Regions from separate parts of the Parageobacillus sp. VR-IP genome, predicted to be linked through region 1. Evidence: a T-box and tRNA genes for the amino acid it is inferred to sense, from the RefSeq annotation. Region 1 holds a T-box; the other holds one or more tRNA genes.

Region 1 (5,379 bases):
GTAGTGGCGCGCAAAGAGGCATATGAAGATGAACAGCGGAACGAGCAGCCGGAAGAAGAGCCGGTTTTTGTTGCGGATGGCATGCTGGCAGAGCAGAATGAGGAGCAAGAGGAAGCAGCAGCTGATCGAAAAGAAAAGAAATTCAAAGAAGAAAAGAAACTCAAGGAAGAAAAGAAAATCAAAGAAGAAAATGTGGTGCCGTTAAATCCGGCGGAACAAACGGCGGAAAAGAAAGAAACAGCGGTGCCGTTTATGGAAAACGAACCGGTGCAGACAGAAGAAGAAAATAAAGTAGTAGAAGAAAAAGAAGAAAATAAAGTGGTAGGAGAAAACGAAATGGAAGAAGAAACGGCTGTACCGCAGCAGGAGGCAAAAGTGTCGATCGGCGCCATCAAAGAAAATGATGAAAACAAAACGGAAGAAGTAGAAGATGAAAACGAAAAAACAAAAGTAAAAAGCGAAAATGCGTTATATTTAACAAAACTATTTGCCAAAAACCAAGCGGAGGAATTTACGAGAGTAAAAATCTGCATCGTTCAGCAAGGAGATTCGTTGGACAAGATCGCCGAACGGTACGACTTAACCGTTCAGCAACTGCTGCGTGTCAATCAATTGGAAAGCCCGGAAGACATTCATGAAGGGCAATTGTTATATATCCCGGCGCTGGTGGGGAGCCGCCCTTTATAGTGAGGGAAATATGATTCCTCACTTCTTTTTGTGGAGGGAGGTCGTTTTTTTGAACGAAGAACACATCCGCATGTACGCTCCCATTTTGCAGCAATACGGGTTAAAGCCGTTTCGTGTCGATGATTACGGGAAAGTAAAAAAAGTCTACGCGAACGCCGGACTATTTGCTTTAAAAGAAATAACAAGCGCCAGGGAAATGGCGGCCGTCCAGCAATCATACATGCTGTATGGAAAACAAATGATTCCCCTTTATTTATCTAGGCAAGGTTTGCCGTTTGTCTCGCATGGCCGGCATTATTATTTAATGCCGTGGATTGCGATAGAGAAAAGAAAAGAAAAACACGAACAAATTCGCTCTTTTTTCCGCACTCTCGCTTATTTGCACCAAACGTCGCTCAAGCAGATCGATGTTCGCGAAGAAGAGATCAGCGCCTATTATGAGCAGAAAAAGAAGGAATGGAAACAGCAGCGTTCCTTTTTGCAAGCTTATATAGAAAAATGCGAAAATACATGGTATATGTCGCCATTTCAACTGCAATGCTGCGCCTATTTTTATGAAATCATGCAAGCCTATTGGTTTGCGGAGACGGAGCTAGAGAAATGGTATGAAAAGATAAAGGAAACAAAAAAATGGAGAATCGCCTGGATTCACGGAAAAGCACGGCTTTCTCATTATCTTGAAACGGGAAAAGAACAGCGCTATTTTTTTAGCTGGGAACGGGCCAGCTGGAATTCGCCGCTTTTCGATATCGTCATGGCGCTTCGCCATCATATGCGTACATTCCCGCCAGTCAGTAATGAATGGGCAGAAGGAGTAAAAGAGTATGAAGAAATATTGCCGTTCACGGAAGAGGAGCGCTCCTTTCTCTACAGCCATCTTGCCCAACCGCATTTTTTTTGTCGCTGCATTGATGAATATGAAACAAAACGAAAGCCCGAAAAAAACGAACGTGAATATGTCGCTGAATTGCAGCGTCATTATTTTGCGATGAAAAATATGGAATACATCGTCATGCATCTTGTTCAGCAGAACGAGACGGAAAACACTAAATCCATTCCAGATGAAGAGCCACAGCAATAAGCACAAAAATGGCCAATAAGATGACATCAAACGTCGTCGGTAACAAAATGGTACGCACGGCTTGAAAAATGGTAATTGGAATGATGACTTGCGCACAGATGGCGCGCACTTGGCGAAGCCATGGTGGCCATGAATATGGATTAAATCGTTTCATCGATCCGTCCCTCCTTCTTTTCGTTAATATATAAAATATGATTGGACGATCTTTTTGTCACCAAAAACGAATGGATGGAATAAATAAATAAAAACTTGGCAAAGATGATTGACGATGAAATAAATTTTTCGGTAGTATAATAAACAGAAAAATAGCCAAAAGCGAAGACAGGGAAGAGTACAACGAATAACGCCTTCAGAGAGGGAAATCATTAGCTGCGAGATTTCCTAGGACAGTTATCGTTGGAAGGTCGCCCTGGAGCTGCTTCTTTGAACGGTGTTTGCCTAGTAGAGGAAGCCGGTCGCAGACCGTTATCGCAATGAAGCGCTTAAGCAAGTTTGATTTGCTTAAGAAAAAAGGTGGTACCGCGAAAGAGTCTCCTTTCGTCCTTTTCCGGATGAAAGGAGTTTTTTATTTTTAAGAAGGAGGGAAAACACAATGGAGCAAAAAGAGATTGCGATGTCTACGAAATACGACCATAAAGCGGTGGAAGCTAATCGATATCAATGGTGGCTTGACGGGAAATTTTTTGAAGCGACAGGTGATCCTGATAAAAAGCCGTTTACGATTGTGATCCCGCCGCCAAACGTAACAGGAAAGCTGCATTTAGGACATGCATGGGACACGACGCTGCAAGACATTATTACGCGAATGAAACGGATGCAAGGCTATGATGTGCTGTGGCTTCCGGGAATGGACCACGCCGGCATCGCCACACAGGCAAAAGTAGAGGAAAAACTGCGCAAGCAAGGACTGTCCCGCTATGATTTAGGCCGGGAAAAGTTTCTCGAAGAAACGTGGAAATGGAAAGAAGAATATGCGAACCATATCCGCCAGCAATGGGCGAAATTGGGGCTTGGCCTCGATTATACGCGCGAGCGCTTTACATTAGACGAAGGATTATCGAAAGCGGTGCGCGAAGTGTTCGTATCGCTTTATCGAAAAGGACTTATTTATCGCGGTGAATACATTATTAACTGGGATCCGGTAACAAAAACGGCATTATCGGATATTGAAGTTATTTATAAAGAAGTAAAAGGCGCGCTTTATCATATGCGCTATCCGCTTGCCGATGGATCGGGATACATCGAAGTGGCAACGACCCGTCCGGAAACGATGCTCGGCGATACCGCTGTAGCCGTTCATCCGGATGATGAGCGCTATCAACATCTCATCGGCAAAACGGTGATTTTGCCGATTGTCGGCCGGGAAATTCCGATTATCGCCGATGAATATGTCGATATGGAATTTGGCTCGGGCGCGGTGAAAATTACGCCGGCGCATGACCCGAACGACTTTGAAATCGGCAACCGCCATAATTTGCCGCGCATCCTTGTTATGAACGAAGACGGCACGATGAATGAAAATGCCCTGCAATATCAAGGATTGGACCGCTTTGAATGCCGCAAGCAAATCGTGAAAGATTTGCAAGAACAAGGCGTGCTATTTAAAGTCGAAGAGCATGTGCATTCCGTTGGCCATAGCGAACGGAGCGGCGCTGTGGTGGAACCGTATTTGTCGACGCAATGGTTTGTAAAAATGAAGCCGCTTGCCGAAGCAGCGATTGAGCTGCAAAAAACAGAAGGAAAAGTACATTTTGTTCCGGAGCGATTTGAGAAAACATATTTGCATTGGCTCGAAAATATTCGCGACTGGTGCATTTCTAGACAATTATGGTGGGGGCATCGCATTCCGGCTTGGTATCATAAAGAAACAGGAGAAATTTATGTCGATCATGAACCGCCGGCCGATATTGAAAATTGGGAGCAGGACCCAGATGTATTAGACACGTGGTTCAGCTCGGCCCTATGGCCTTTTTCAACGATGGGCTGGCCGGATACACAGACGCCGGATTACAAACGCTATTATCCAACCGATGTGCTTGTCACCGGATATGACATCATTTTCTTCTGGGTATCGCGCATGATTTTCCAAGGTCTTGAATTTACGGGCAAGCGGCCGTTTAAAGATGTACTCATCCATGGACTTGTCCGCGACTCGCAAGGAAGAAAAATGAGTAAATCGCTTGGCAACGGCGTGGATCCGATGGATGTCATCGACCAGTACGGCGCCGACTCGCTCCGCTTTTTCTTGGCAACAGGAAGTTCGCCGGGACAAGATTTGCGCTTTAGTACCGAGAGAGTCGAAGCCACATGGAATTTTGCCAATAAAATTTGGAATGCGTCTCGCTTCGCGCTGATGAACATGGGCGGAATGACGTACGATCAGCTTGATTTAAGCGGAGAAAAAACCGTTGCCGATCATTGGATTTTAACTCGTTTGAACGAAACGATCGAAACAGTGACAAAACTCGCTGAAAAATACGAGTTTGGTGAAGTCGGACGCGTGCTGTACAACTTTATTTGGGACGATTTGTGCGACTGGTATATTGAAATGGCGAAACTGCCGCTTTACGGCGACGATGAGGAAGCGAAGAAGACGACTCGCTCCGTATTGGCCTATGTGTTGGACAATACGATGCGTCTACTTCATCCGTTCATGCCGTTCATTACCGAGGAAATTTGGCAGCACCTTCCACATGAAGGAAAGTCGATTACAGTTGCAAAATGGCCGGAAGTGCGCCCTGAGCTTTCGAATCGTAAAGCAGCGGAAGAAATGCGTCTTCTTGTTGATATTATCCGCGCGGTCCGCAACATTCGCGCTGAAGTGAATACACCGTTAAGCAAACCGGTTAAATTGCACATTAAAGCAAAAGATGAACAAGTGCAGGCAACGCTGGAGAGAAACCGTGCGTATTTAGAACGGTTCTGCAATCCAAGCGAGCTTGTGATTGCAACCGACATTCCAGCGGCAGAAAAGGCGATGACCGCGGTCGTTACCGGTGCGGAATTGATTTTGCCGCTTGAGGGGCTTATCAATATCGAAGAAGAAATCAAGCGGCTCGAAAAAGAACTGGAAAAGCTTAATAAAGAAGTCGAACGTGTGCAAAAGAAACTAAGCAACGAAGGATTTCTTTCCAAAGCCCCGGCGCATGTCGTTGAAGAAGAGCGGAGAAAAGAAAAAGACTATTTAGAAAAACGCGAAGCGGTTCGCGCCCGTCTGGCGGAATTAAAAAAATAGACAAGGGAATGCTGCTTCTTTTATCATGAAGACGAGTCCATGATTTTGGATTCGTCTTTTTCTTATCATCATACAAGGAGGAACATGCCAATGGTTCGCACCTATGAGGAAGCGCTAGAGTGGATTCATGGACGTTTGCGTTTAGGAATAAAACCGGGATTAAAACGAATGGAATGGTTTATGGAAAAGCTCGGACATCCAGAACGCCGCATCAGGGCGATTCATATCGCGGGAACAAACGGCAAAGGGTCAACGGTGAGCTATTTGCGCCATATTTTACAAGCGGCAGGCTATTCTGTCGGCACGTTTACTTCGCCGTATGTCGAACAATTTAACGAACGCATCAGCGTCAACGGCAAGCCGATTGGCGATAAAG
Region 2 (5,379 bases), 270 kb from region 1:
CCAGTTGTCCCGCCAGGGGCACCGCTGGGTAGCTATGTGCGGAAGGGATAAGCGCTGAAAGCATCTAAGCGTGAAGCCCCCCTCAAGATGAGATTTCCCATCGCGTTAAGCGAGTAAGATCCCTCGAAGATGACGAGGTCGATAGGTCCGAGGTGGAAGCGTGGCGACACGTGGAGCTGACGGATACTAATCGATCGAGGACTTAACCAAGAAAAGCGGAGGACGCCCGCCTATCGGCGACACGCGCTGGAGGGCCCGTGAGGAGGCTGTTGCCGCCGCAACGGGACCGAAGCGTCGCGAGCCGATGGCGTCCGGAGCTAGACAGCGCGAAAAGCGGAGGCGCTCGGTTTCTTCCTGGCAGACGGTTATCTAGTTTTGAAGGAATGAAATAAAAAAACTCTTGACACAGCAGCATTGGTCATTATAATAATACTTGTCCAAATTATTCCGCAGTAGCTCAGTGGGGAGCAACTAGCTTATGCTTCCATGAATCCGCTGCGAGTTGCCTCGACGTATCAAGCATCTTTGGGTTTGCTAGAAGAGGAAGAGGCAATATAAAATAAAATTGAGTATAGCTTAATCTTTATCTCGTTCCGCAGTAGCTCAGTGGTAGAGCAATCGGCTGTTAACCGATTGGTCGCAGGTTCGAATCCTGCCTGCGGAGCCATCTTGGAGAGCTGTCCGAGTGGTCGAAGGAGCACGATTGGAAATCGTGTAGGCGTGAATAGCGCCTCAAGGGTTCGAATCCCTTGCTCTCCGCCACTACTTAATTACACATGGCCCGTTGGTCAAGTGGTTAAGACACCGCCCTTTCACGGCGGTAACACGGGTTCGAATCCCGTACGGGTCACTTTCTTTTTGCTGGAGGATTAGCTCAGCTGGGAGAGCACTTGCCTTACAAGCAAGGGGTCGGCGGTTCGATCCCGTCATCCTCCACCACATATCGTCGCGGGGTGGAGCAGTCCGGTAGCTCGTCGGGCTCATAACCCGAAGGTCGCAGGTTCAAATCCTGCCCCCGCAATCCGAATAGGTCCCGTAGTGTAGTGGTTAACATGCCTGCCTGTCACGCAGGAGATCGCGGGTTCGAGTCCCGTCGGGACCGCCACTCATAAATATATCGGCTCGGTAGCTCAGTCGGTAGAGCAAAGGACTGAAAATCCTTGTGTCGGCGGTTCGATTCCGTCCCGAGCCACCATATACTTTTTACTTCAATATGTCAAGAGTGTATATTAATCCTCATATGCCGACTTAGCTCAATTGGTAGAGCAACTGAATCGTAATCAGTAGGTTGCGGGTTCAAGTCCTGCAGTCGGCACCATCAATTACGGAGGGGTAGCGAAGTGGCTAAACGCGGCGGACTGTAAATCCGCTCCCTTTGGGTTCGGCGGTTCGAATCCGTCCCCCTCCATTTTTCACGCAGGGGCATAGTTTAATGGTAGAACAGAGGTCTCCAAAACCTCCGGTGTGGGTTCGATTCCTACTGCCCCTGCCATAAAAGAATAACAGCTTGTGGCGACTATGGCGAAGTGGTTAACGCACCAGATTGTGGCTCTGGCATGCGTGGGTTCGATTCCCACTAGTCGCCCTTTCCTTCTATTGTTGGGGTATAGCCAAGCGGTAAGGCAACGGACTTTGACTCCGTGATGCGTTGGTTCGAATCCAGCTACCCCAGCCATAATGCGGAAGTAGTTCAGTGGTAGAACACCACCTTGCCAAGGTGGGGGTCGCGGGTTCGAGTCCCGTCTTCCGCTTTCTGTGGCGGCATAGCCAAGTGGTAAGGCAGAGGTCTGCAAAACCTTTATCCCCGGTTCGAATCCGGGTGCCGCCTCCACTGATGTGGCGCCGGGGTGGCGGAATTGGCAGACGCACAGGACTTAAAATCCTGGGGTAGGTAACTACCGTGCCGGTTCGAGTCCGGCCCTCGGCATGAAAGAAGTTGTTGACTTTCTATTGTTGCTATTGTATAATCAGATATGTGTTTTACGCCGATGTGGCGGAATTGGCAGACGCGCACGACTCAAAATCGTGTTCCCGTGAGGGAGTGTGGGTTCGACTCCCACCATCGGCACCATACATAACCAAAAGCTTGTAAAGCCAATGCTTTGAGCGACTCAGAGCATTGGCTTTTTTGTTTTTTAACGAACTAAAGCAAAAGGCTAATCGTGTGAACAAAAAAGATGACATTTCCATCGTATTGTTAAGCACCTTTTAGGATCATGTCTAGTTGAAATAATCTTAAAGGTGAGGTATTAAATTAGCAAAAGTACGGGTTATGCAAAGGCAGAGTTATAAAAATTTTGCAGGAATGTACGATGAAATCATATAATTGACGTAATTTCATATAAAGAACCTAAAATAAGAGAATAAAAAGAGGTTAACTCTCGACTAACGGTAACGATGCTTGAAATAAGGCATAGTTATCTTTGTTCGATTAACGGGGAAGGTTGAATAAACGTTATAAAAATAAGGTGGGATTTTTATGATTGAAGAGAGTTATGGACATTGGCATTTAGATTATTATCAAGAACAGACAGGCTTTTATACTTCTGCTACGGGTTTCTGGAATGATGATGAAGGAAACTGGGAGGTGCTTTTTAATGAATTTGACAATAATAAGCTGACGGAATTATTCGGTACAACATATGAAATAGATAAAGATTTTGGTGCTTTAATATTCAAAGCGAGGAATTATGATGAGGCACATAAAAAATTTATACAGTGGGTCGAAGACATACTACTGCCATTATTAGATATTTAGTAGCAAAATACAAAGAACTCAACTCCCATGGAAGAACAAATTAACTTCCATCATCTGTGGTGAAGCTCGTTTCGTGATTGGCTAACGAGCGGTATAACGCATTTAACTAAAGAGCTATTTGATGTGTGCTAAATTGTGTATATTTGGTATATGTATTTACAGAGCTTAGTTTAGATTAGTTAAGAAAGGTGAGTGGAGATGAGTAAATCTGAGGCAGTGAACAAGTGGGATTTGAATCGCATTGTCTTTATTGGTAGAATTTGGGGTGAATATATGCGAATGTTCGGCCTCGTCAAAGAAAGAATTAGCGGGACGTAAGATTCTTGATTGCTGCTGGGGCATGTTCCTTTACGGCAGTATCCAATCAACTTGGAATGGATGTTAAGCCTGTGATATGGCTTATTATCTTCCTATTGAACAATTAGAACAAAAAGGCTTACAAGATATTGAAACCACCATGTCTAACATGGAAAGGGCTGATATTCAAAAAAATTTTTTGTGGGATTATTTTCAATCAGTTGATGAGTTGAAACAGATAAGAACACAAGCAATGAATCAATGTATCTCAGACATGAAACGGAATAAGAATCGTTATATTCCTGCCGTTTTACCGACCTTACCGTTTGATGATAAGCAGTTTGACTTGACACTTTCAGCAAACTTTCTATTTCTTTATGAAGATAAACTGGACTATGACTTTCATTTACAGACTATAAAAGAACTTATGCGTGTAACCAAAGATGAAGTAAGGATTTTTCCTACAACTAACTTTGCTTGTGAAAGATATAAATACTTGGATGAACTAATCCGTGATATACACCATTTAGGATGGATTGCAGAAGAAATGAAAGTTCCTTATGAATTTCAAAAGAACACCAATACTATGCTAAAAATTATGAGGAAAAAATAATCAAAAGGATGCTTACTAATTGTAAGCGGGAAATGTCTCTTCTACATTCCCCGCTTTTTTATGGGGGATTAGGACTGAAAGAAAGTTTTTGGCAAGTCATTGACTTCATATGCAACACGTATTCCGGATTCGATGGCACCTTGGATCCAACCGTGGGTAGAGGAGGTATGTTCGCCCGCAAAATGAACTCTTCCTTCGGGAGTGGAAATATAAGGAGATAGTTCTGTCGCCTGTTCTGGTTTAAACATGGTGAAAGCTCCGGCAGAATAAGGATATCGAACCCAACTGTGGCTCACTCCTGTTTCAAACTCACGATATACTTGTTTACCATGAATAGTGGCCAAGTTTTTTAATGCATATTCCAAACGATTTTCATCGCTCAAACTATCCCAAGGTATAGTGTCATCCTCCCATGTATAACTAGCCAAAACAACTCCTGATCCTGTTGTACCGAGGTCATGGCTTGGGTATTGAGTATACGTAATAGGAAGATCAGAAATGGCCTTCCCGCCATATATGCCTTCTTTTTCCCAAAACCTGCTTTTAAATTGGATGCCGGTCTTCGTAGATCCTACATAGTGAAGTTCCCGAATCGCCTTCCATTTGTTATAAGAAAAAGAGTCATGTGGTTCGACCTCTACAAATTGCAAGACGGAAAAAGGAATGGTCACAATCGCAAGATCACCGGTGATTTGAAATGGTTCCAAGATTTTTGTATGGACAGAATGAATCGTTATTTGGTTGTCGTGCTGCACAATTTTCTGTACTTTTTGCCCGAAGATGATATTCTCTTTTAATTGAGGGACAAATGCTTTAGGAAGTTGGTCGTTCCCGCCCGTGATTTCATAGAAGACAATATTAGGAGTAAACAAGATCATTAGTTCACGTAACGCTTCCAGGAAAGAAAGCTCCGGAAATCCTTCTAGTGTAAGAAGTACTTTGATCATATCGATAGCACCCGAAGATAATCTGACTCCAAACGGGTTATATCTCAAATAAGCGTCCATCGAGTATTTATCGAACTCTCTTATGACCAAAGGCCAATTTCTCCGCGGGTTTTGGTTAATAAAATCGGTTACGGGCTTTATTGCTGATTGAAGCAATTGTGTCGCGGTTTTTCCCCTTTCATGCGGGGCTACCGGAAAGCCCAAAATATCTGGGTTCCTTTCATATATCTTTAAACGGGTTTTAATTCCTCTAACATAGATAATGTCATTAGGAGTCGTATTGATAAACCGATTAACCGGGAGGCGGAATTTTCTTATATATTCCAAAGTCAAAGAATGAATATGAGGAATGCGCATCGCACCCGCTTCAAGATACTGCTCATCCCTAAAATCGGATCGCAACGTATAGACTCGCCCTCCCACCCTTTCCGAAGCTTCAAGGATTGTTACCTGGTGTCCAGCTTGCTTAAGCAAGGAGGCCGCGACTAGTCCTGCCATACCCGCGCCAACAATGATGATCTTCTTGGGAATTTTGGTTTTTGGAAGTCCGTTTCTGATGATAGAAATCATTTGATCGGATGATAACTTAGGAAATACATAATCTGACATGCTTTCCCTCCTCAACAATGCTTATCAGACCATGAGCTGACAAAAAGATGGCTTACTGTCATCTTATTCAGCTAGAAAGTGCAGTTATGCAAAAAAGGAGCCGCATGTATGCTGCTTCTTTGGTTCTGGGACAACCCTGCAATTTGAATGGTAAA

What was found. The T-box of region 1 lies ahead of HT574_RS11940 (valine--tRNA ligase). A T-box ahead of a tRNA ligase gene usually reads a tRNA of that ligase, here a tRNA-Val.
Region 2: it encodes a tRNA-Val, which carries the amino acid that the T-box ahead of HT574_RS11940 (valine--tRNA ligase) is inferred to sense. The anticodon was not compared.

What each region holds. Positions count from the first base shown of each region.
Region 1 is NZ_JABVYQ010000004.1:265,776-271,154, forward strand. Features, by position in the region: gene spoVID (stage VI sporulation protein D) at 1-687, shown strand, start outside; gene ysxE (spore coat protein YsxE) at 758-1,768, shown strand; gene HT574_RS11935 (hypothetical protein) at 1,734-1,922, opposite strand; T-box leader at 2,078-2,316, shown strand; gene HT574_RS11940 (valine--tRNA ligase) at 2,361-5,003, shown strand; gene HT574_RS11945 (bifunctional folylpolyglutamate synthase/dihydrofolate synthase) at 5,094-5,379, shown strand, end outside.
Region 2 is NZ_JABVYQ010000004.1:22-5,400, forward strand. Features, by position in the region: partial or broken rRNA gene HT574_RS10580 (23S ribosomal RNA) at 1-210, shown strand, start outside; gene HT574_RS20230 (hypothetical protein) at 270-392, shown strand; tRNA gene HT574_RS10585 (tRNA-Asn) at 593-667, shown strand; tRNA gene HT574_RS10590 (tRNA-Ser) at 672-762, shown strand; tRNA gene HT574_RS10595 (tRNA-Glu) at 779-850, shown strand; tRNA gene HT574_RS10600 (tRNA-Val) at 864-939, shown strand; tRNA gene HT574_RS10605 (tRNA-Met) at 948-1,021, shown strand; tRNA gene HT574_RS10610 (tRNA-Asp) at 1,030-1,105, shown strand; tRNA gene HT574_RS10615 (tRNA-Phe) at 1,120-1,195, shown strand; tRNA gene HT574_RS10620 (tRNA-Thr) at 1,243-1,318, shown strand; tRNA gene HT574_RS10625 (tRNA-Tyr) at 1,327-1,408, shown strand; tRNA gene HT574_RS10630 (tRNA-Trp) at 1,419-1,492, shown strand; tRNA gene HT574_RS10635 (tRNA-His) at 1,513-1,585, shown strand; tRNA gene HT574_RS10640 (tRNA-Gln) at 1,601-1,675, shown strand; tRNA gene HT574_RS10645 (tRNA-Gly) at 1,680-1,751, shown strand; tRNA gene HT574_RS10650 (tRNA-Cys) at 1,758-1,831, shown strand; tRNA gene HT574_RS10655 (tRNA-Leu) at 1,842-1,927, shown strand; tRNA gene HT574_RS10660 (tRNA-Leu) at 1,985-2,071, shown strand; gene HT574_RS10665 (hypothetical protein) at 2,480-2,758, shown strand; partial or broken gene HT574_RS10670 (SAM-dependent methyltransferase) at 2,957-3,668, shown strand; gene HT574_RS10675 (flavin monoamine oxidase family protein) at 3,737-5,224, opposite strand.